One region of the Knoellia sp. AC549 genome, then DNA from elsewhere that is predicted to be linked to it. Evidence: predicted binding sites of a transcription regulator. Region 1 holds the regulator's gene; each other region holds the start of a gene.

Region 1 (7,903 bases):
CGCGGGGATGGGAGGATCTGCAGCATGCCCCGCCTGCCCGATGGAGACCCTGCCCCGGACTCGGGGGAGCTGCCGGCCGGGGCGCTGGAGTCGCTCGGCAGGCGCCCGTTCGGCATCTACCTGCACGTCCCGTTCTGCCGGGTCCGCTGCGGCTACTGCGACTTCAACACCTACACGCTCACCGAGCTCGGGCCGGGCGCCAGCACGTCGACGTTCATCGACACGACCCTGGCCGAGCTCGACCTCGCGCAGGCCCTGCTCGGGGAGTCGGCCCCGCCCGTCGACACGATCTTCGTCGGTGGTGGAACGCCGACGATGCTTGCCGCAGCCGATCTCGTGAAGGCCGTGGACGGCATACGGCAACGTTTTGGGTTGGCTGACGACGTCGAGGTGACGACCGAGGCCAACCCCGACTCGGTCACTCCGGACTCGCTGCGCGAGCTCGCCGACGGCGGGTTCACGCGCATCTCGCTCGGCATGCAGTCGGCCGTCCCGCACGTCCTCGCGACGCTGGACCGGACCCATGACCCCGCCGGTGTGGAGAAGGCGGTTCGCGCTGCGCAGGATGCCGGGATGGTGACGAGCGTCGACCTCATCTACGGCACGCCGGGGGAGTCGATCGACGACTGGCGACGCAGCCTCGACCAGGCGATCTCCCTCGAGTCAGAGCACGTCTCGGCCTATGCGCTCGTCGTCGAGGAGGGGACCAAGCTGGCTGCCCAGGTGCGTCGTGGTGAGGTCGCGCGGCCCGATGACGACGACGAGGCGACGAAGTACGAGATCGCCGACGAGGTGCTCTCTGCCGCCGGCTTCGACTGGTACGAGGTGAGCAACTGGACGCGGACCCCGGCCGGTCGGTGCCGGCACAACGACGGCTACTGGACCGGCGGCGACTGGTGGGGCGTGGGTCCCGGTGCCCACAGCCACGTCGGCGGCGTGCGTTGGTGGAACGTCAAGCACCCCAGGGCGTATGCCGGCCGGCTGGCCGAGCGCCTGTCACCTGCTGCTGGGCGCGAGACGTTGACTGCGGAGCAGGTCCGCGACGAGCAGGTGCTGCTGCAGGTGCGGGTGTGTGACGGCCTCGGGGTCGATGACCTCGACGAGGTCGGTCGACTCGCTGTCGCAGGGCTCGTCGCCGACGGGCTGGTGGACGGGACGGCGGCAGTGCGCGACCGCCGGGTGGTGCTGACGTTGAGGGGCAGGCTCCTCGCCGACACCGTGGTGCGCCGTCTCCTCGGCGTCGACTCCTGAGTCCGTGACTCCCCCAGGGCGGGCGCGGATCCGGCGCCGTGCCGCGGATCGCTCCGCGCCCCCGCGCCGGATCCGCGCCCGACTCGCGGCCCTAGGGTGGCGCCCATGACTGCCACGAACCTGCGCCGGCTCGAGGGCCGCACCGCCATCGTCACCGGCGCCAGCCGCGGGATCGGCCTCGCCATCGCCGAGCGCCTCATCTCGGAGGGCGCACGCGTGTGCGTCACCGCACGCAAGCAGGAAGCGCTCGACGCGGCCGTCGCTGCCCTGGGGGGTCCCGACGTCGCCATGGCCGTCGCTGGAGGGGCGGACGACCCAGCCCACCAGGACGAGGTACTGGCCATGGTGGCCGACACGTTCGGCCCGGTCGACCTGCTCGTCAACAACACCGGGATCAACCCGGCATACGGACGGCTCGTCGACCTCGACCTCGACGCGGCCCGCAAGATCGTCGAGGTCAACTGCATCGCCGCGCTCTCCTGGATCCAGAAGGCTGTCGCCGGTGGTCTGGAGGAGCGCGGGGGCGCGATCGTCAACGTCTCCTCGGTGGCGGGCGTGCGCCCGGCGCCGGGCATCGGGTTCTATGGCGCGAGCAAGGCGATGCTGACCCACCTCACCGAGGAGCTCGCCGTCGAGCTGGGGCCGACGGTGCGGGTCAACGCCGTCGCCCCGGCGGTGGTGAAGACGCGGTTCGCCACGGCGCTCTACGAGGGCCGCGAGGAGAAGGTGGCCGCGGGCTACCCGCTCGGTCGGCTGGGCGTGCCCGAGGACATCGCCGGCGTCGTGGCGTTCCTGCTGTCGGACGACGCGGCCTGGATGACCGGCCAGCTCGTCGTCGTCGACGGTGGCCTGCTCCTCAATGGCGGCGTCTGACCGCTCCAGCCCGTCGGTGCCGGCCTCCTCGCACATCGCGATGGGCGCTCAGTCGGGACTTCGTCCCGAACGCACCCATCGCGATGTGTGGCGGAGCCGGTCAGTGTGGGCTCGTGCCCTGTCAGCGACTCACTTGACGAACTGCGGGGTCAGCGGCGGCGACCACTGCTGGCCCTCGTTGGCGCGCATGGCTCCGATGACGTGGAGCACGAACGCGAAGGCCAGGGCGAGGAAGTAGGTCGCGAAGCCCACGAGGAGCAGCATCAACGGGAACGAGACGAGCAGGAAGATCCCGGTGATGATCTGGATGTTGAGCGAGTTCGCTGCGTGCTGGCGCACGAAGTCACCCCGGTCCTTGTACATCACGTAGATGACGAGCGACCCGACGAAGCCGAGGAGCCCGGCGCTCAGCACCATGGCGATGAGCGGGATGAGGTGGGCGAACATGCCCCACTGGCGCTGCTGGGCCGGGTCGAGGACCTGCGGCTGGGCGTGGGCCACGGGCTGGCCGGGGTACGCCTGGCCGGAAGCGGGCTGCTGGTAGGGCTGTTGGTAGGGCTGCTGCGGGGGAGGCGGAGGCTGCTCGCCGTGGGAAGGCGGGAGCTGGCGCGGGTCGTGGCCCTGCGGGACTTCGGGGTGCGGGGTGGTCATGGTGTCCTCCTTCAGGGGACGGGATGCTGTCACCCAGTCAAACCCCTTCCGAACCCGGTTCATCCCCACTTCGGGGTGAGATCAGGGAGAGGTCAGGGGTGACCCTGCTGCGGAGGGCGGGCCGAGGTCACCGCTCTACCTGGGCCGGCATACCCGGGTTGGTCGCAGGGAACTGCGTCCCTCAGGGCGCGGTGACGAAGTCGATGAGCTCCTCGACCCGGCCCAGCAGCGAGGGCTCCAGGTCGGCATAGGAGCGCACCGTGCCGAGGATCTGCTTCCAGGCACGGGCGATGTCGGCCTGCTCCGCGTGGGGCCAGCCGAGGTGGGCGCAGATGCCGTGCTTCCACGACGTGCCGCGCGGGATCACCGGCCACTGCTCCATGCCGAGGCGCTCTGGGCGGACTGACTGCCACACGTCGACGTGCGGGTGGCCGACGATGAGGACGTGCGGCGCGAAGGGCTTGAGTCGCGAGGCCGCGTCGACGACGCGGGTCTCCTTGGTGCCCGGGACGAGGTGGTCGACGAGCACACCCATACGTCTGCCCGGCCCCGGGGCGAAGTCACGGATCGCGGCCTCGAGGTCATCGACGCCGTCGAGCATCTCGACGACGACACCCTCGACGCGCAGGTCGTGGCCCCAGACCTTCTCGACCAGCTCGGCGTCGTGTCGGCCCTCGACGAAGATCCGGGACGCGCTCGCGACCCGGGCCGGGGCGTTCGTCACGGCGCGTGAGCCGCTCGCCGTGCGTGAGGCGGTGGCGCGGGCGGCCGTGAGCCTCGCGTCGGCGGCGGTGGACGGCCTGGTGAGCGTGACCGGCGAACCGTCGACGTGAAACCCCGGTCCGAGCGGGAAGGCCTTGGTCCGGCCGCGACGGTCCTCGAGGTGGACGACGTGGATGCCTCCGGCCTTCTCCACGCGGACCACTGCGCCCACCCAGCCGGTCTCGACGTCCTCCACGACGACACCTAGCTCGGCGGCGAGGGGGACGGACCGGCCACCGCGAGGGGCCTTCCAGTCGCCGGAGAGCACGTCCCGGCCGTAGCGATCAGTCACCTGCGCGAGGGTAGACGTAGAATTGGCACTCACCAAGGATGAGTGCCAGTGAGGACGGAAGGTGTCGGTCATGAGTGATGAACGTCGGCTCGCGGTGCTGCGCGCCATCGTCCAGGACTACGTCGAGACGTCCGAGCCCGTCGGCTCCAAGGCGCTGCTCGAGCGTCACCGGTTGGGCGTCTCGGCGGCCACGGTGCGCAACGACATGGCGGCGCTCGAGGAGGACGGCCTCATCGCAGCTCCGCACACGAGCGCCGGACGCATCCCGACGGACGCGGGCTACCGCTTCTTCGTCGACCGTCTCAGCGGGGTCAAGCCGCTGAGCGGTGCCGAGAAGCGCGCCATCAGCACCCTGCTCGACGGTGCCATCGACCTCGACGACGTCGTCGACCGCACCGTGCGGCTCCTCGCCTCGCTGACCCGCCAGGTCGCGGTGGTCCAGTACCCGTCGCTCACCCGTTCGTCGGTCCGGCACATCGAGCTCGTCCCGATCGGCGGCTCCCGTCTGCTCGTCGTGCTCATCACGACGACGGGACGGGTCGAGCAGCGCGTCCTCGAGACGGGCATGGACCTTACCGAGCCCGCGGCCGAGCGCATGCTCGCGTCGCTGCGGTCCGACGTCAACGGTGCCACGGTCGGCAAGACGCTCGCCGACGCGGCCGGTGGACTCGGTGAGCTGCCGACCCAGGTCGACCCGGGCGCCCGGGGTCTGCTCGCTGCCATCGCGGCCGAGCTGACCGAGGTCCTCGTCGAGCAGCGCGAGGAGAGGGTCGTCATGGCCGGCGCCTCCCACCTCGTGCGGGCCGGAGAGGACTTCCCCACCTCGATCGGGCCGGTCCTCGAGGCACTCGAGGAGCACGTCGTCCTCCTCAAGCTCCTCGGCACCGTGACCGAGCAGGGAGACGCGGTCGCCGTGCGCATCGGAGCCGAGAACCCGTATGCCGGGTTGCAGTCGACCTCGCTCGTCACCTCCGGCTACGGCGCGGGGAGTGACCTCGTGGCCGGGCTCGGCGTCGTCGGTCCGACGCGCATGGACTACCCGACGACCATGGCGGCCGTCCGAGCCGTCGCCACCTATGTCAGCCGCATCCTCGCCGACTGAGCACCGACCGACCACTCACGACCACTGCCTGACCGCCTGCTTGCCCCAACCCGACACGTGACCCCACCAGCCCCCAGCGAAGGACGTCCACCGAAGTGAACGACTACTACGCCGACCTCGGCGTGGCCCGCGACGCAACCGCCGACGACATCAAGAAGGCCTACCGCCGCGCAGCCCGCAAGCTCCACCCCGACGTGAACCCCGGCCCCGAGGCCGAAGAGCAGTTCAAGAAGGTCTCGCAGGCCTATGACGTGCTCTCCGATGCCGAGAAGAGGCGCAACTTCGACATGGGGGCCGACCCGTATGCCGGCGCTGCCGCCGGCTTCGGGCAGGGCTTCTCGTTCAGCGACGTCATGGACGCGTTCTTCGGGCAGGGGGCCGGTCAGGGCCAGGGGCAGGGACCGCGATCACGCCAGGCCCGTGGCCAGGACGCCCTCGTCCGTCTCGACCTCGACCTCGTCGACGCGGTCTTCGGCGCCGAGAAGGAGCTCGTCGTCGACACGGCCGTGGGGTGCTCCACGTGCCACGGCGCAGGCACCCAACCGGGCACCGGCACCCGCACGTGCGACGTGTGCCGCGGGCAGGGCTCGATCCAGCAGGTGCAGCGCAGCTTCCTCGGCCAGGTGATGACGTCTCGCCCCTGCGTGAACTGCCAGGCGACCGGTCAGGTCATCGAGGCACCGTGCTACGAGTGCTCCGGCGACGGACGCGTGCGCACCCGCCGCAGCCTGACGATCCGCGTTCCCGCCGGCGTCGACACGGGCACGCGCATCCAGCTCGCGGGCGAGGGTGAGGTCGGCCCCGGCGCCGGTCCTGCCGGAGACCTCTACGTCGAGGTGGCCGTGCGCCGCGACAAGCGCTTCCAGCGCCAGGGCGATGACCTCCACGCCACGCTCGAGCTCCCGATGACCGCAGCCGCACTGGGCGCCACCGTGCCGTTCGAGACCTTCGACGGCGTGAGCGACCTCGAGGTCCACCCCGGCATCCAGTCCGGCGAACAGATCCTCCTGCGTGGCCTGGGCGTCACCCACCTGCGTGGGTCCGGACGCGGCGACATCATCATCCACGCCATGGTCCAGACGCCGACCCGGCTCAGCCACGAGCAGGAGGGCCTGCTCCGCGAGCTGGCCCGGCTCCGTGACGAGGAGAAGCCGACCGGTCGCATCGCCAACCCCACCGAGGGTTCGCTCTTCGGCAAGCTCCGCGACGCCTTCAAGGCCCGCTGATCCCATGTCCTGCACGCCTCCGAATGGCATGTGGCAAGGCACGCTCAGTTGCTCCTTCGTCGCAAACGCGTGCCTTGCCACATGCCACTCGTCGGTCGACGGGGTGGCGGTGTGACCCTGCACCTCTATCTCGTGGCTCCGGGCTCGCTCGACGCGACTCGGGCTGGGGATGTCGTCGTGCTCGACGGGGCCGAGGGGCGGCATGCGGCGACGGTCAAGCGGACCCAGCCCGGCGAGGGCATCCGGCTGTCCGACGGCGCCGGTCGGGTGGTGACCGGTGTGGTCGAGTCGGCCGGGCGTGACCGCCTCACCGTGCGCGCCGACGCGGTCGACGACGTGCCCGAGCCGAGCCCTCGACTCGTCCTCGTGCAGGCACTGGCCAAGGGCGACCGTGACGACCAGGCGATCGAGGCCGCGACCGAGCTGGGGGTCGACGAGGTCGTCCCGTGGCAGGCCAGCCGCAGCATCGTCCAGTGGCGGGGCGACAGGGGCGCCAAGGCGTGGGCCAAGTGGGACGCCGTCCTCGCCGCCGCGACCAAGCAGTCCCGTCGACCCCGACGACCCGTGCTCTCACCGGCGGCCACCACCCCTGCAGTGGCGGTGCGGATCGCGGCCGGTGCCACGGCATACGTCCTCCACGAGGACGCGGACGAGCCGCTGGCCACCCTGACCCTTCCAGGCGAGGGCGACGTGCTCGTCGTCGTTGGACCCGAGGGCGGCATCGCACCGGACGAGCTCGACGCCTTCCGGGAGGCGGGCGCCCACGTCGTCCGGCTGGGCGACACGGTCCTTCGCTCGTCCAGCGCCGGACCGGCAGCGCTCGCGGTGCTCAGCGCCGCGTCCCGCTGGCGCTAGCCGACGGTGAAGGTCACGAGTCTCTCGGCGACCGCCTGCTGACCGTCCTCCGCCGAGGACACGAACGTGCGGATGGTCCACGTACCGGCGTCGAGGCGCCCGAGGTCGATGGTGAAGGTCCCTCGTGAGGGCGCGCCGATCGATGCCGTGACGAAGCCGTCCCGCACGGTCGTCGTGCCACGCCGCAGCTCCCACTCGACGTTGGCCTCGAAGGCGACCGCCTGACCCCGGACACTCACCGCCCTGGCCAGCGGCAGGGTGGCACCGGGAGAGGGGTCGTCGATCCAGATGTCGCACAGCGCTTCTGGCGGGGTGGCCGCTCTGGTGAAGAGGGTGGACGACTCGAGGTGCCCGAGCAGCTCTCCCCCGTTCACCGACCGGATCGACACCGGCAGGTCACCGCGACCGACGGCACCCTGTGCCGTCCACACCAGCGACGAGACGGCCAGCCGGGCCCGCTCGGCATCCGGTGCGCGGTCGCCGGATGCGCTGAGCCGCAACGTGATGACGTCGTCCGACACCAGGGCCCGGTCCAGGGTCACCCCTTGCCAGAGCTCGGATCGTCGCAGGGACTCGCCGACGGCTGCGGTGACGCGGGCGGACTCAGAGGCGCTCGCACCGATCCCGGACGTCCAGAACTCCCGGACGAGGCCGGGCCGGTTGTCGGTGCCGCCGTTGGTGCCGACGCGATAGATGCCCAGGGCAGCACCGGCGAGGGTGGGCGGCGTCGAGGCGGTCGACGGTGAGAAGGACGGCGCCGGGGGCGTCGGTGAGGTGAGCGACGGGGGACCGGCGGGCTGGCCCGGAGGCCGCTCGGGTGCCGGTCCTGCTGCCCACACGACGCCGGCGACCGCTGCTGCCGCGGCGGCCACCCCCAGACCGGTGACCCAA
Region 2 (7,903 bases), 2.3 Mb from region 1:
CGAAGCACAAGCCGGACCCCGAGCCGCTGCTCGCTGCCGCGGCCAGGGTCGGTGTCGACCCGACGACGGCGGTCTATGTCGGCGACGCCACCGTCGACATCCTCGCGGCCCGGGCGGCCGGCATGTCCGCCGTGGCCGTGACGTGGGGCGCAGGCGAGCGTGCCGCGCTGGAGGCGACCGACCCGGACACCGTCGTCGACACCGTAGACGAGCTCACGGCATACCTGCTGAACGGGGCCCCTGTGACCCCTGGGGCGCCTGAGTAGCCACCTCCCAGGCATGTCCAGCGGACACGCCGACCCTAATGACAGGCGTGTCATTCGCCCGTTAGGCTGGCGGTCGCAGCCGTCACACCAGAAGGGTCGAACCGTGAACGCCGTCCACGAAGAGCAGTCCGCAGCATCCAGTGTCGAGGGGCTGACCGACCGTGACCGCCGCATCATCGACTTCGAGCGCCAGTGGTGGAAGTACGCCGGGTCCAAGGAGTCGGCCATCAAGGAGCTCTTCGACATGAGCCCGACCCGCTACTACCAGGTGCTCAACGCGCTCATCGACAGCGCCGTCGCCCTCGAGCACGACCCGATGCTCGTCAAGCGCCTCCGCCGCCAGCGCGCGACCCGTCAGCGCGCGCGCTCGGCCCGCCGCCTCGGCCTGCAGCCGCAGGGCTGACCCGTGAGCGAGCTCGACTGGAGCACCCCCGATGGCCTCGCCGCTATCCGGGACCACCTCGCCGCCAGGATCGAGGGCTGGCGCCCTCCGGTCGCGTATGCCGTGGGGCTGAGCTCCGCGTCCAGCTCGGCCGAGCTGGACTTCGGACACATCAACGCGCCGGGCGGGCGCCACGGTCTGCCCGCGGTCATCCTGGCCACGGTGCTGGGACACGACGGGTCCACCGCGACCCTCGAGCTGACCACCTCGCAGCTGGCCGCCGCGGTGGAGTCCCTGGAGCCCGCAGAGGCCTGCACGGAGCTCGACCACCCGAACCTCGCCGCGTGGCGGGTCGCCCTCGCCGAGGCGCAGTCCAACCCGGCGCGCACCCTCGTTGCCGTCTTCGTCGCCGATCTCGATGACCCGGTGTCCTCCGAGGCTGACGGCGCGATGCGCGCGACGTTCGAGGGACACACTCCCGCCCTCTGAGCACTGAGGCAGCAGGCCGCACATCAGACCTCGGTCGGAGGCGGCCTCACCCTGCGACGGATGTGCCCGCGGAGCTTCCCACGAGATCATGGAGGACATGGCGGGGCAGAACTTCGAACTCAGGTATGCCGGTCGGGACCATCGACTCGAGGTGACGGACGCCGGCATGAGCCGGCGCTACGCCTGGACCTGTGCGGGTTCTCCGGTCGCGGAACGGACGTCGATCGACGACCGCGTCACGCTCAAGCCGAGCGATGAGGCTCGGTCCGCGGGGAGGGGTGCGCGCGGGCAGATCGTGGTCCGCGCCGGGCTGACCGGGGTGAAGCGGGCGACCTTGGTGGTGGATGCCGTCGAGATCGACCTCGTGCCCGAGTCGGGCTCGCCAGCGGCTCGCCGCGAGGAGCGGATCCGTGCTCATCCACGCCGGCACATCGTGCTGCACACCACGGCCGCGCTCGCACGGGTCCTCATCCCCATACTGTTCGCCGGCCTGGTCATCTCGTGGCTGCCCGACTGGGATGTGCCGGGACTTCCCGTGCCCGACGTCGACCTGCCCTCGATCCCATGGCCGTCGGTCGACCTGCCGTCGATCCCCTGGCCGGACTGGGAGCTGCCGGGCTGGGTGCGCTTCGTGGTGGACAAGGTGAAGTACGTGTGGCCGGTGCTGCTCGCGGCCGCCGTCGCGCGCCACGAGGTGAAGCGTCGTCGGAAGCAGGACCAGCGCCGCTCCGCCCTGGAGCGCCGACGCCGGGTCGAGGACGACGGCTGAGCAGGGGCGTGGGGCGCCTCCGCAGTGAAAGGTGGGCGGACGGCATACCGCCTGCGGTGTGCATTCCGGCGGAAGGGGTGGGCAACGCACCGACGTCGCCGGATCGGGCGTTTGCACTCTCCACGCGAGAGTGCCAATAATGGCGTTAGCACTCTCCTCAAGTGAGTGCCAAGCCTGAACATCACACGGCCAGACCGATGAGGGTCGGCACGCGCGCAGACCTGAAGCGCGCTTCGCCGGTCCGTCCGTCGCGGGCATCGCCTGGCCACACCTTCGATTCGCGTGGGAGGAACCACCCGAATGGCCAAGATCATCGCTTTTGATGAAGAGGCACGCCGCGGGCTCGAGCGAGGAATGAACATCCTCGCCGACGCCGTCAGGGTCACCCTGGGCCCCAAGGGCCGCAACGTCGTGCTGGAGAAGAAGTGGGGAGCCCCCACGATCACCAACGACGGTGTGTCCATCGCCAAGGAGATCGAGCTCGACGACCCCTACGAGAAGATCGGCGCCGAGCTGGTCAAGGAGGTCGCCAAGAAGACCGACGACGTCGCCGGTGACGGCACGACGACGGCGACCGTCCTCGCCCAGGCCCTCGTCAAGGAAGGCCTGCGCAACGTTGCTGCCGGAGCCAACCCGATGGCGCTCAAGCGCGGCATCGAGAAGGCTGTTGCGGCCGTCTCCGAGGAGCTGCTCAACAACGCCAAGGACGTGGAGACCAAGGAGCAGATCGCTGCCACCGCCTCGATCTCCGCAGCTGACCCCCAGATCGGCGAGATGATCGCCGAGGCCATGGACAAGGTCGGCAAGGAAGGCGTCATCACCGTCGAGGAGAGCAACACCTTCGGCCTCGAGCTCGAGCTCACCGAGGGCATGCGCTTCGACAAGGGCTACATCAGCCACTACTTCGTCACGGACACCGAGCGCATGGAGGCCGTCCTCGACGACCCCTACGTGCTCGTCGTCAACTCGAAGATCTCAGGCATCAAGGACCTGCTGCCGCTGCTCGAGAAGGTCATGCAGTCCGGCAAGCCGCTGCTCATCATCTCGGAGGACCTCGAGGGCGAGGCCCTGTCGACGCTGGTGGTCAACAAGCTCAAGGGCACCTTCAAGTCGGTTGCCGTCAAGGCTCCCGGCTTCGGTGACCGTCGCAAGGCCATGCTCGCCGACATCGCCATCCTCACCGGTGGCCAGGTCATCTCCGAGGAGGTCGGGCTCAAGCTCGACACCGCTGAGCTCGACCTGCTCGGCACCGCTCGCAAGGTCGTCGTCACCAAGGACGAGACGACCATCGTCGAGGGCGCAGGCGACGCCGACCAGATCCAGGGTCGCGTCAACCAGATCCGCGCCGAGATCGAGAAGTCGGACTCCGACTACGACCGCGAGAAGCTCCAGGAGCGCCTCGCCAAGCTCGCCGGTGGCGTCGCCGTCATCAAGGCGGGCGCGGCCACCGAGGTCGAGCTCAAGGAGCGCAAGCACCGCATCGAGGACGCCGTGCGCAACGCCAAGGCTGCCGTCGAAGAGGGCATCGTCGCCGGTGGTGGCGTCGCCCTCCTCCAGGCGGGCAAGGCTGCGTTCGACAAGCTCGAGCTCGAGGGTGACGAGGCGACGGGCGCCAACATCGTGCGTGTCGCGATCTCGGCTCCGCTCAAGCAGATCGCCATCAACGCGGGTCTCGAGGGTGGCGTCGTCACCGAGAAGGTCTCCAACCTCGAGTCGGGTTGGGGCCTCAACGCCGCGACGGGTGAGTACGTCGACCTCATCGCCGCGGGCATCATCGACCCGGCCAAGGTGACGCGTTCGGCGCTCCAGAACGCCGCGTCGATCGCCGCCCTGTTCCTCACCACCGAAGCGGTCATCGCGGACAAGCCCGAGAAGGCTGCTCCGGCGATGGGCGGCGGCGGCGACGACATGGGTGGCATGGGCGGTATGGGCTTCTGATCTCCTGATCAGACCCATCCGGCAGACGCCGACGAAGGGCGGTCCCCCGAACGGGGGGCCGCCCTTTCGCGTCCCTCGGCGCCGATGCCGTCGACTCCCGCGAGGAGAAGCCGGGGGCTCAGCCGATGAGGTGTTCGACCGCGAGCTGGTTGAGCCGGACGAAGCCGAAGTCGCGCTCGGCCGCCTTCTCCGCGTCGAAGCCGTCATCGGTGGCGAGGAACTGCTCGATCGTCTCGCCCTCGTCCAGGGTGGGCCGAGCGAGGTCGAGCACGCCGGCATACGTCATGGCCTCCTGGACGCGCGTGTCGGCGCGGAACGCCCTCGCCTTCTCGGCGAGGAGGAGGTAGGACGACATGCACGCCTTGGCCGACTCCCACACACCGTCCATGTGCTCGGTGCGCGACGGCTTGTAGTCGAAGTGCCGCGGTCCGGTGTAGTGCGGTCCGTCCGGGACCCCGGGGAAGCCGTTCTCGACGAGGTCGACGGTGAAGAACGCCGACATGAGGTCGCCATGACCGAACACGAGGTCCTGGTCGTACTTCAGGCCGCGCTGGCCGTTGAGGTCGATGTGGAAGAGCTTGCCGCTCCACAGGGCCTGCGCGAGCTGATGGGTGTAGTTGAGGTTGGCCATCTGCTCGTGGCCTGTCTCGGGGTTGAGCCCGACGATGTCACCGTGCTCGAGCTCGGCGATCATCGCGAGAGCGTGGCCCACGGTCGGCAGGAGGATGTCGCCGCGGGGCTCGTTGGGCTTGGGCTCGAGGGCGATCCTGAGGCCGTAGCCCTTGTCCTTGATGTAGCCGGCGACGGTGTCCAGGCCTTCCTTGTAGCGGTCGAAGGCGGCGTGGAGGTCCTTGCTCCCGTCGTACTCGCTGCCCTCGCGGCCGCCCCACATCACGAAGGTCTCGGCGCCGAGCTCGGCGGCCAGGTCCACCGCTCCCAGCACCTTGCGCAGCCCGAACCGGCGCACCGAGCGGTCGTTGCTGGTGAGCCCGCCGTCCTTGAAGACGGGGTGGCTGAACGTGTTGGTGGTGACCATCTCGATGACCAGGCCCGCCTCCTCGGTGGCCTGCGCGAGTCGCCCGACCCGCTCGTTGCGGGTCTTCTCGTCGGCGTCGAAGGGGAACACGTCGTTGTCGTGGAACGTGATGCCCCAGACGCCGAGCGCGGCGAGCTCCTTGACGTACTCCCAGGGCTCGAGGGCCGGTCGCGAGGCCGAGCCGAACGGGTCGATGCCCGTCCAGCCCACCGTCCAGAGGCCGAACGAGAACTTGTGCTCGGGGGTGGGGGTGAGTGACGTCGTCGTCATGGAGGAGCTCCTTTGTGTTTTGCAGCAAAACTAATGAGGCGATCGCCTAGTGTCAAGAGGTGCCTCCCGCCCTTCCTGCCCGCCGCGCCGTCGGTGCGGGTCCGGCCGCGGTGGCGGTGGACGGGCTGCGCGCTGCCAACCTGGCCAGAGTCGTCTCCGCAGTGCTCGCGGCCGAGGCTCCCCCCACCCGCGCAGACGTCGCCACGGCGATCTCGGTGACCCGGGCGACCGCGTCCCGCCTGGTCGACGAGCTCCTCAGGGGGAGGGTGCTGGCGGAGCTGGAGGTTGGTTCGCCCGCGCCGAGCGGTCGTGGCACGGCCCGACGGGGGCGCCCCGGCACGCCGCTGGTCGCACGTGCTGGGCATCTCGCCGCCCTGGGGCTGCAGGTCAACGTCGGTCACCTCGCCGCTCTCGTCGTCGACCTCTCGGGGGCGGTCCTCGTCGAACGGATCGAGCAGAGCGACTTCACGAACTCAGTTCCGGGAGAGGTGCTTTCGCGCCTGTCCCTCCTCGCGGGCGAGGCGATCGAGGCGGCCCCATCCGATCTGCGCCTCGTCGGCACCGGCCTCGCCGTCCCCGGCATCGTCGCCGCAGACGGGGTGCTGCTGCGCGCTCCGAACCTCGGCTGGTCCGACGTCGCCATCTCGGAGCTCCTCGACACCGAGTCCCTCGGCGCCGGCGGGCTCACGATCGGCAACGAGGCCGAGCTCGCAGCCGCAGTCGTGCGACTCGACCGGCCAGGTCGCTCGAGCGGTCTGACCGACTTCATCCATCTCTCCGGCGAGATCGGCATCGGTGGCGCCATCGTCATCGACGGTCGGGCGCTCCCCGGCCGACACGGATGGGCCGGCGAGATCGGGCACGTCAGCGTCGACCCGCACGGCCCCGCCTGCGCCTGCGGGTCAACCGGGTGCCTTGAGCTGTATGCCGGAAAGCGCGCCATGCTTGCCGCTGCCGGCCTGCCCCCGGAGACGCCGGCGGCCGAGCTGGGGGAGCGGGCCCGCGGGGGAGACGTCTCGGCTGTCGCCGCGGTGGAACGCGCAGCGTGGGCGCTCGGTCACGCCCTGGCGGCAGTCGTCAACGTGGTGGACGTCCCCGTCGTCGTCCTCGGCGGCCACCTGAGGGAGGTCGCCGACCTCGTCGGTCCGGCAGTCGAGCTGACCCTGGGTCGACGCGTCCTGTCGTCGGGGTGGGCGCCCCCGACGGTGCGGGTGGCCGGTCCTGATCCGGCACCTGGCGGTCTCGGTGCGGCCTACCTCCAGCTCCAGCGCGTCATCGACGACCCGGTGCGTTGGCTTCCGGTTGTGGACTGAGGGCCTGCCCTGTGTCGGGGTCGACTCAGGGTCCGCTCGGGGGAGAAACCCACAGCGCGTATGCCGTCCGCCCACCTAGCGTGGTCGCCATGACCACTGACCTCGCTCCAGAGCGCCGCGCCACCACCGCGCCGGCGCAGGTCGCCGCTCGCGTCACCGACCTCGTCAAGATCTATGGCTCGGGCGACACCGCCGTCACGGCGCTCAAGGGCGTGAGCCTCGACCTCAACCGTCGCGAGTTCACCGCCATCATGGGGCCGTCCGGCTCCGGCAAGTCCACGCTCATGCACTGCGCTGCCGGCCTGGACTCGGTGACGCGCGGCTCGGTGCAGCTGGGTGACATCGAGCTCACCACCCTCAAGGAGAAGGACCTCACCAAGGTCCGTCGTGACCACATCGGGTTCGTCTTCCAGTCGTTCAACCTCATCCCCACGCTGAGTGCTCAGGAGAACATCCTGCTGCCGCTCTCGATCGCCGGGCGCAAGCCGGACCGCGCCTGGTTCGACCAGGTGATCTCGACCATCGGCCTCGGCGACCGGCTCGGCCACCGCCCCGGCGAGCTTCTCCGGTGGCCAGCAGCAGCGCGTGGCGTGCGCGCGTGCTCTCGTGAGCCGGCCCGAGATCATCTTCGCGGACGAGCCCACGGGCAACCTCGACTCCACCTCGGGCGCCGAGGTGCTCGCGTTCCTGCGCCGCTCGGTCGACGACTTCGGGCAGACCATCGTCATGGTCACCCACGACCCCAAGGCTGCGAGCTGGACCGATCGCGTCGTCTTCCTCGCCGACGGCAGGATCGTCGCCGAGCTGCGCGAGCCGACACCCGAGCTGATCCTCGAGGCGATGAAGGACATCGACTCGAACGCCAAGGGCTGAACCATGCTGCGCGCCAGCTGGAAGAGCCTCCTGGCCCGCAAGCTGCGGCTCTTCATGAGTGCCTTCGCCATCATCCTCGGGGTGGCGTTCGTCGCCGGGTCCTTCGTCTTCACCGACACCCTCGGGCGCAGCTTCGACTCGATCATGAACGGGTCCGTCGGCGACGTCGTCGTGCGACCGGTGTCCGGTGAGGTCGACCTCGAGCAGCAGCCGTCGAGCGCGACCCTCCCGGGCTCGCTCGTCACCGAGCTCGCGACGGTCGAGGGCGCCGCTCGCGCCGACGGCAACATCATGAACTTCGGCACGTTCGTCGTCGGGAAGGACGGCAAGCTCATCGGGGGCTTCGGCCCACCCGGGTTGGGTCTCAACTTCACCGGAGGCCCTGCGGCCAAGGGCCTGGAGCGCGCGAAGCTTGATGGCGGGCGCTGGCCCAAGGGCCCGGGCGAGGTCGTCCTCGACGACAGGACCGCCGACAAGGCTGGCTACCTCATCGGCGAGAAGGTCAACATCGTCAGCTCGGGTGCCCAGCCGCGCATCCAGGCCAGGCTCGTCGGGATCGCGACCACG
Region 3 (7,903 bases), 2.4 Mb from region 1:
GGGAGACGATCGACAGCCGCACCGGCCAGAGCTTTGCCTGGCGCACGCAGACGCGGCCGTTCAAGATCGCCACGCCCGGCACCTACACGGCATACCGACTCGTCGTCACGGCGAGCACCGGGACGCCGACCCTGTCCGAGGTGGAGTTCCTCACCGACGGCTCCAAGGCGCAGAACACCGGCGTCAAGGTGAGTGCGTCGACCAGCCTCGAGGGCATCGAGGGCCAGGAGATCGGCGGCAACGTCGGCACCTTCTCCGGCGGCAAGGGCACGTCGGCGGCCGACTACTCGGCCACCATCGCGTGGGGTGACGGCGCCACCTCGGCCGGAACCATCACGGCGGGCGACCTCGGGTCCTACTCGGTCAAGGGTGCGCACACCTACACCGAGCCGGGCTACTACGAGACCGTCGTCACCGTGAAGGACAGCAAGGGCACGGTCAGCGCCATCGGAGGCGTGACGGTCCACCAGGCCGTCGTGCCGTCGTACGCCTCGGGCTTCAACCTCGTGTGCATCGGCGACCCGGGCGAGCAGAGCAAGTGCGACGGCGGCCAGGCGGGCATCTCGCGTCCCGCCCTCGTCGAGGCCGGTGCCTCACCGGGCAAGCTGCTCACCGTCCCGGGCACCGACCTGCGCTGGTCGATGCCGGCGATCCCCGCCGGTGAGAACGACAACGCCACCGGAGCCGGGCAGACCTTGCCCGTCACCCTCGCCCCGGGTGCCACGAAGCTGAGCCTCATCGGCACGGCCACCCAGCGCAACCAGGACACCGTCGGCACGGTGACGTTCACGGACGGCACCACCACGGCATACCCGATCCAGTACGGAGACTGGTGTGGCTCGGCCCAGTTCGGCAACACGATCGCCGTCGAGATGACGTCGAGGCTCAACGGCACGAGCACGGACGGCTGCCACCTCAAGCTGTTCGCGACCGCGCCGCTGACCATCCCCGCGGGCAAGACCGTGGCGTCGGTGACGCTGCCGACCCAGACGGGTGACCCCCGCTCGGCCGGTCGGATCCACGTGTTCGCGGTCGCCGACAACGGCGCTCCGATCACCGTCACCCCGGCGACGGGCGCGACCGCGAAGGCGGGTGTCGCCTCCTCGGTGACGCTCGGCACGGTCACCGGTGGCGTGCCGGCGGCAACGGGCTACACCGCCCGCGTCGCCTGGGGCGACGGCAGCCCCACCACGGACGCCACCGTGACGGTCGCTGGCGACGGCACGGCCACGCTCACCGGCTCGCACGCCTGGGCGACTCCCGGGACCTACACGGCCCGCGTCCTCGTCGGTGACAGTCGCAACGACACGCTCGCGTCGGTGACGGTCACCGTCACCTGACACTCGGGCGGGCGGAGCATTATCGGGTCACCCGATAATGCTCCGCTCGACCCCGGCTGGCATCCGGGGTCAGGCGGGACAAAGTCGGGTCAAGCACCTGCAGAAACGCGTATGCCGCGTGCTCCCCCTGTACGGGAGCACGCGGCATACGCGTTTCTTGCGGTTGGGCCGTGAGGCCTCAGGTCAGGCTCAGTGCGAGTGGCCGTGGCCGCCGCCGTGGCCGGCACCGGCTTCCTCGTCGACCTTCTTCTCGACGACGAGCGTGTCGGTGGTGAGGACCATCGACGCGATCGACGCGGCGTTGCGCAGCGCGGAGCGAGTCACCTTGACCGGGTCGATGACGCCGGCCTTGACGAGGTCCTCGTACTCACCGGTCGCGGCGTTGAGGCCCATGCCCGGCTCCAGCTCGGAGACCTTGGCGACGGCGACGTAGCCCTGGAGGCCGGCGTTCTCGGCGATCCAGCGCAGCGGCTCGGCCGCGGCCTTCTGCACGATGGTGGCGCCGACCTTCTCGTCACCTTCGAGGCCCAGGGTGTCGATGACCTTGACGGCCTGGATGAGAGCGGAGCCGCCACCGGCGACGATGCCCTCCTCGATGGCCGCGCGGGTCGCCGAGATGGCGTCCTCGATGCGGTGCTTCTTCTCCTTGAGCTCGACCTCGGTGTGGGCACCGACCTTGATGACGCAGACGCCACCGGCGAGCTTGGCGAGGCGCTCCTGGAGCTTCTCGCGGTCCCAGTCGGAGTCGGTGCGCTCGATCTCGGCCTTGATCTGGTTGACCCGGCCGGTGACCTCGGAGGAGTCGCCCGAGCCGTCGATGATCGTGGTCGTGTCCTTGGTGACGACGACGCGGCGCGCCTGACCGAGGACCGTGAGGTCGGCCTGGTCGAGCTTGAGCCCGACCTCCTCCGCGATGACCTGGCCACCGGTGAGGACGGCGATGTCCTGGAGCATCGCCTTGCGGCGGTCTCCGAAGCCCGGAGCCTTGACGGCCACGACGTTGAACGTGCCGCGGATCTTGTTGACGACGAGCGTCGACAGTGCCTCACCGTCGATGTCCTCGGCGATGATCACGAGCGGCTTGCCCGACTGGACCACCTTCTCGAGGATCGGGAGGACATCGGCGATCGCCGAGATCTTGCCCTGGTTGATGAGGACGTAGGCGTCCTCGAGGACACCCTCCATGCGCTCGGGGTCGGTGACGAAGTAGGGCGAGATGTAGCCCTTGTCGAACTGCATGCCCTCGGTGAACTCGAGTTCGGTGGAGGCGGTCGAGGACTCCTCGACGGTGATGACGCCGTCCTTGCCGACCTTGTCGAACGCGTCGGCGATCGTGGCGCCGATCTCCTTGTCCTGGGCGGACAGGGAGGCGACGGACGCGATCTCGTCCTTGCCGTCGACCTCACGCGCGGTCTCGAGCAGCTTCTCCGAGACGGCGTCGACCGCCTTGTCCATGCCGCGCTTGAGTCCGGCCGGAGCCGCACCGGCGGTGACGTTGCGCAGACCCTCGCGGACCATGGCCTGGGCGAGGACCGTCGCGGTCGTCGTGCCGTCACCGGCGACGTCGTTGGTCTTGGTCGCGACCTCCTTGGCGAGCTGTGCGCCGAGGTTCTCGTAGGCGTCCTCGAGCTCGATCTCGCGGGCGATGGTCACGCCATCGTTGGTGATCGTGGGGGCGCCCCACTTCTTGTCGATAACGACGTTGCGGCCCTTCGGACCGAGCGTCACCTTGACGGCGTTGGCGAGGGCGTCGACGCCACGCTCCAGCGCCTTGCGGGCGGAGTCGTTGAACTCCAGTTCCTTGGCCATGTGTGTCCTTCAGTAGTCAGTGGTGGTGCGTTGCCGGGCAGAAGCACGTATGCCGTGGGCTCACCGTGGGAGGTGGGCCCACGGCATACGTGGTGGTTCAGAGCGAATCAGGACTCGTTCAGCCTGTGCTCTTGGATGATCAGGAAACGACGGCGAGGACGTCGCGCGCGGAGAGGATGAGGTACTCCTCGCCGCCGTGCTTGACCTCGGTGCCGCCGTACTTGCTGTAGATGACCTTGTCGCCGACGTTGACGTCGAGCGGGACACGGTTGCCGTTGTCGTCGATGCGACCGGGGCCGACCGCGAGGACCTCGCCCTCCTGGGGCTTCTCCTTCGCGGTGTCCGGGATGACGAGACCGGATGCCGTCGTCTGCTCGGCCTCGAGCGACTTGATGACGATGCGGTCCTCGAGCGGCTTGATGGAAACCGACACTGTGTGACCTCCCCTTTGGGATGAGTCGAAGGTGGACAGATGAGCTGCATAGTGCGCAGAACTGTGGATCCGACACGCCGTCGCGGGGGTCGAGCCGGTCCGCCTGCGCTGGCACTCACACCGGGCGAGTGCCAACGACCCAAATCTAGGTCGCCGGTTAGCACTCGGTCAACTCGAGTGCCAAAGGTTGTCCTCGTGTTCGCTGAGGGCGCAGGGCGGGGGAAAAGCGTTTGCGGCCCGGCCGCGCGAGGGCAAGGGTCACCACCATGACCGACATCGACGCCCCCGCCCTGCTCCAGGCCTACGACGACCAGCTCCGTCGCGAGGCCGAGGTCCCCTCGGCGGTGAGTGTCGCCGAGCTCGGTCCACTGGTCCTCGCGACCTACGTCGGCGGGCGGGGGTTCGTCACCTACCGCGAGCTCGGCACCGCGGCCGGGCCTGCGACGGAGGCGTCGGTTCGTGCGCTCGTCGCGGCCGTCCTCGATCACTACCGGGCGGCCCCGGAGATCACCGCAGTCGAGTGGAAGAGCCGGGGACACGACCACGCGCCGGGCCTGCACGACGCCCTCGTCGACGCCGGGTTCGAGGCGGAGGAGACCGAGTCGGTGATGATCGGCGACGCGGCCCTGCTGGCGCTCGACCTCGCGCTCCCGGCCGGCGTCACGGTGCGCGAGCTGCACGACGAGGCAGACGTCCGGGCCATGGTCGACATGCAGTGCGAGGTGTTCGGCGACGACCCGACCGAGACCGAGGCGCACTACGAGCAGATCATCCACCGGTTCCGCACCCGCACCGACATGGAGCTCTGGGTCGCCGAGGAGGCAGGCTCGATCGTGAGCGCCGGCCGCCTCGAACCGGTGGAGGGCACCGACTTCGCCGGCATCTGGGGTGGGGCCACGAGGCCGGAGCACCGCGGTCGCGGCATCTACCGCGCCCTGACGGCTGCTCGCGCCCGTTCGGCCATCGCGCAGGGCAAGAGGTGGATCAACAGCGACTCGACCGAGTTCTCGCGCCCGATCCTCGAGCGATCCGGTCTCGTCAAGGTGTCGACCACGACGCCCTATGTGTGGAAAAGTGCCAGCAGCACGACCGTCTGATCGACACGGGATGCGTGGGCACGTGGACTGCCTGTCGTCGCCGCACACTGGGGAAAGCTGATCCTATGAACCGTCTCACCTCGGTCGCGGCTGCGGCGGTCCTTCTCGCGGCCCCGATGACCGCTGCGGCGACCACCTCGTCCGCAGTGGTTCGGGACTCGGCGGCGCGTCCGGCGCAGCTGCCCCGGGTTGCGGTCTCGGACGTGTCGGTCTCCGAGGCTGCGGTGGCCGACACGTTGGCCACCCAGCCCGGCCGTGAGGGCGCGGCAGCTGCGACCACCGGGGCCGTTGCCACAGCCACGGTCGCGGCGACGGCCCCGGTCGTCGGGCTGACCGGGCGGGGCTTCGGCCACGGGCGTGGGATGTCGCAGTGGGGTGCGCGCGGCGCGGCGAGCCAGGGGCGCACCGTGGCCCAGATCCTCGACTTCTACTACCCCGGCACAACCACGGCCAGCATCGGCAACCCCGAGGTCCGGGTGCGGATCACCGGGATGGGCAGTGGCCCCACCGTGGTCGCGGGCGAGCCGGGCCTGACGGTCACCAACGGGACGTGCACCGCCTCGCTCGCACCCTCGAACGCCGTCTCCTGGCGTGCCAGCCGGACGACGGCCGGCTGGAAGGTCGAGGGCTACTACACCAAGTCCTCCGGGTCCACCGGCTGGTGGCCCCTGGCGACGAGCTGCACCGGCTTCTCGACGGCCAAGCACCTCACGTTCGTGGGCGACGGCTCGCTGGCCGGCTCGGTCCTGACCCTGCGGACCCCGTCGGGCAACCGCGCCTACCGCGGTGGCCTGCGGGCGACTCCGGTGACGTTGCGGGGTGGCACCACCGTCAACACCTTCGGGACCGTCAACGTCCTCGCGATGGACAGCTACCTGCGCTCCGTGGTGCCGGCGGAGATGCCGGCGTCCTGGGGTCTTGAGGCCGTCAAGGCCCAGGCCGTCGCAGCGCGGTCCTACACCGGCGCGCGGCTCGGCAGCCCGGACGGCTTCGACATCTGCGACACCACGGCCTGCCAGGTCTATCCCGGCCTGACCAGCTCCAACCCGGAGCACCCGAACTCCGACGCCGCGGTCACGGCGACGAGCGGGCAGGTGCGCAAGTACGGCACCGCCATCGCGCACACGGAGTTCAGTTCGACCAACGGCGGCCAGGTCGTCGGCTCCTCGGTCCTCTACCAGGTCGCCAAGGCCGATCCCTACGACGGCGTGTACGCCGAGGCGCCCGACACGTGGTCCTACCTGACCATGCCGGTGACGGCGATCGAGAATGCCTGGCCGAGCATCGGCACGTTCCGCTCGATGACGTTCTCCCGGGACGCCAAGGGCGCCTTCTTCGGAGGGCGGGCCACCTCCGTCGTCCTCACCGGCAGCGCGGGCACCCGCAGCGTCGGCGCCGAGACCTTCCGCAGCACCCTCAACCTGCGCTCCACCTGGTTCATCCCGGTGGGCTCCTCGGTCGGGACCGACTTCGCCGGCAACGCCTTCTCCGACCTCGTCGCCCGGGACGCCAACGGAACCCTCTGGAACTACCACGGCAACGGTCGAGGCGGCCTGCTGCCCAGGTCGGCCATCGTCACCAACTTCCCCGCCTCACCCGAGATCGTCGCGCCGGGAGACTTCTCGGGGGACGGCATGCCCGACCTCCTGACGCGTTCCACGTCGGGAACCCTCACGCTGCACAAGAGCGACGGCACCGGCCGCATCGTCTCGAGCAGAAGCATCAGTGACGGCTGGCAGGGCGTCGACACCCTCCTCGCACCCGGCGACCTCGACGGCGACGGGCACGTGGACCTCCTGGCGCGCGACACCGCCGGCACCCTGTGGCTCCACCGCACCAACGGCGCCGGAACCCTCCTGCCCAAGGTCAGCAAAGGCTCCGGGTGGCAGGACTACCGCGAGCTGGGCGCAGTCGGGGACTTCGACGGAGACGGCGGTCCGGACCTGGTCGGCAACCACCGGACGGGTGCCCTGCACCTGCTTCGGTTCTCCGCGAGCGGGACCTACCTGGGCAAGCGGCACGTGACCTGGGGCAGCTTCACCGCCCTCTCCGGACCCGGCGACTTCAACGGCGACCGCCGCACGGACCTGATCACCCGAGACGGCGGCGGGCGGCTGTGGGCCTACCTGGGCGACGGCACGGGCGGTGTCAGCTCACGTGTCCGGATCGGGTCGGGGTGGCAGGCGATGACCTTCGGTGAGCGAGCTCCTTCTCGGGTGCTCGTTCCCCGAGACTCGCGGGACGAGCGGCGGTCGCGAAGTGAGAGGCTGGGCCAGTGGACGTGAGCACGGTGAGGGCGCTGACTGCCCCCGAGGGACAGGAGCTCCTCCGCTCGCTCCCTCCCTACAACGGCTCCTCCGCCCTCACCCTCCAGGACCAGCTCCGCCGTGCGGGCCACCCACCGGAGCTCGCGGCCGCCGCCCTGACCCAGCAGCGCCTGCGCGCCAAGGCGACCGCGAAGTTCGGGGAGTTCGCCTCCGACATGCTCTTCACCCCCGACGGCCTCGAGCAGGCCACGCGGCTCGAGGTCGCAGTCGCCCACGCACACCGGTTCAGCCGGGCGAGCCTGGCGACCGTCCACGACCTCGGCTGTGGGATCGGGGCCGACGCCGTGACCCTGTCCTCCCTCGGTGTGACCGTGCGCGCCGTCGACTCCGACCCGGTCACCGCTGCCGTCGCCGACGCCAACCTGCGGCCGTGGCCGGACTCGCGCGCCCGCGTCGGTCATGCCGAGGACGCGGAGTTCGGGGTCGACCCGGGCCGTAACCGGGTCGGTGCCTGGCTCGACCCGGCACGCCGCACCCGGGGGGTCGCCGACATCACCGGTCGGACCCGGCGGACCTTCCGGCTCGACGAGCTCTCGCCGTCGTGGGACTTCGTCCAGCAGGTCGCCGCCGCGGTTCCCGCCACGGGCGTCAAGCTCAGCCCGGGCTTCGACCATGCCGCGATCCCCGACGGCGCCGAGGCCCAGTGGACCTCGTGGGCCGGCGACGTCGTCGAGTGCGCGCTCTGGTGGGGACCCCTCGCGACGACCCCGGGTCGCACCGCCCGGGTCATGGGGCCGGACTCGACGCCGGTCGTCGTCACCGAGTCGATGTCGGACCCCGTGCCACCCACCGCCACGTCCCTGCGCGAGGTGGGCGGCTGGCTCCACGACGTCGACAAGGCCGTCATCCGGGCGGGCCTCGTGGGAGCCGTGACCCGGGCCACCGAAGGCACGGAGT

Evidence for each region. The regulator HrcA, encoded in region 1, represses chaperone genes, less so after heat shock. The targets are predictions, from matches to a motif close to TTNGCACTCGNNNNNNNCGAGTGCNAA.
Region 2: groL (chaperonin GroEL) is a predicted target of HrcA. The motif match lies at 2,052-2,078, and genes of this name have one in related genera.
Region 3: groES (co-chaperone GroES) is a predicted target of HrcA. The motif match lies at 3,740-3,766, and genes of this name have one in related genera.

Annotation. Positions count from the first base shown of each region.
Region 1 covers NZ_OZ409890.1:129,589-137,491, reverse strand. Annotated here, with positions in the region: gene hemW (radical SAM family heme chaperone HemW) at 25-1,251, shown strand; gene ACZZ98_RS00665 (SDR family oxidoreductase) at 1,357-2,124, shown strand; gene ACZZ98_RS00660 (DUF4870 domain-containing protein) at 2,254-2,775, opposite strand; gene ACZZ98_RS00655 (DUF3097 domain-containing protein) at 2,957-3,829, opposite strand; gene hrcA (heat-inducible transcriptional repressor HrcA) at 3,900-4,931, shown strand; gene dnaJ (molecular chaperone DnaJ) at 5,027-6,157, shown strand; gene ACZZ98_RS00640 (16S rRNA (uracil(1498)-N(3))-methyltransferase) at 6,269-7,012, shown strand; gene ACZZ98_RS00635 (Gmad2 immunoglobulin-like domain-containing protein) at 7,009-7,903, opposite strand, start outside.
Region 2 covers NZ_OZ409890.1:2,393,430-2,401,332, forward strand. Annotated here, with positions in the region: gene ACZZ98_RS11720 (HAD family hydrolase) at 1-266, shown strand, start outside; gene ACZZ98_RS11725 (DUF3263 domain-containing protein) at 370-669, shown strand; gene ACZZ98_RS11730 (hypothetical protein) at 673-1,137, shown strand; gene ACZZ98_RS11735 (hypothetical protein) at 1,226-1,906, shown strand; gene groL (chaperonin GroEL) at 2,207-3,844, shown strand; gene xylA (xylose isomerase) at 3,963-5,150, opposite strand; gene ACZZ98_RS11750 (ROK family protein) at 5,210-6,463, shown strand; partial or broken gene ACZZ98_RS11755 (ABC transporter ATP-binding protein) at 6,553-7,336, shown strand; gene ACZZ98_RS11760 (ABC transporter permease) at 7,340-7,903, shown strand, end outside.
Region 3 covers NZ_OZ409890.1:2,553,979-2,561,881, reverse strand. Annotated here, with positions in the region: gene ACZZ98_RS12540 (GH92 family glycosyl hydrolase) at 1-1,340, shown strand, start outside; gene groL (chaperonin GroEL) at 1,530-3,149, opposite strand; gene groES (co-chaperone GroES) at 3,289-3,582, opposite strand; gene ACZZ98_RS12525 (GNAT family N-acetyltransferase) at 3,849-4,679, shown strand; gene ACZZ98_RS12520 (SpoIID/LytB domain-containing protein) at 4,745-6,964, shown strand; gene ACZZ98_RS12515 (THUMP-like domain-containing protein) at 6,955-7,903, shown strand, end outside.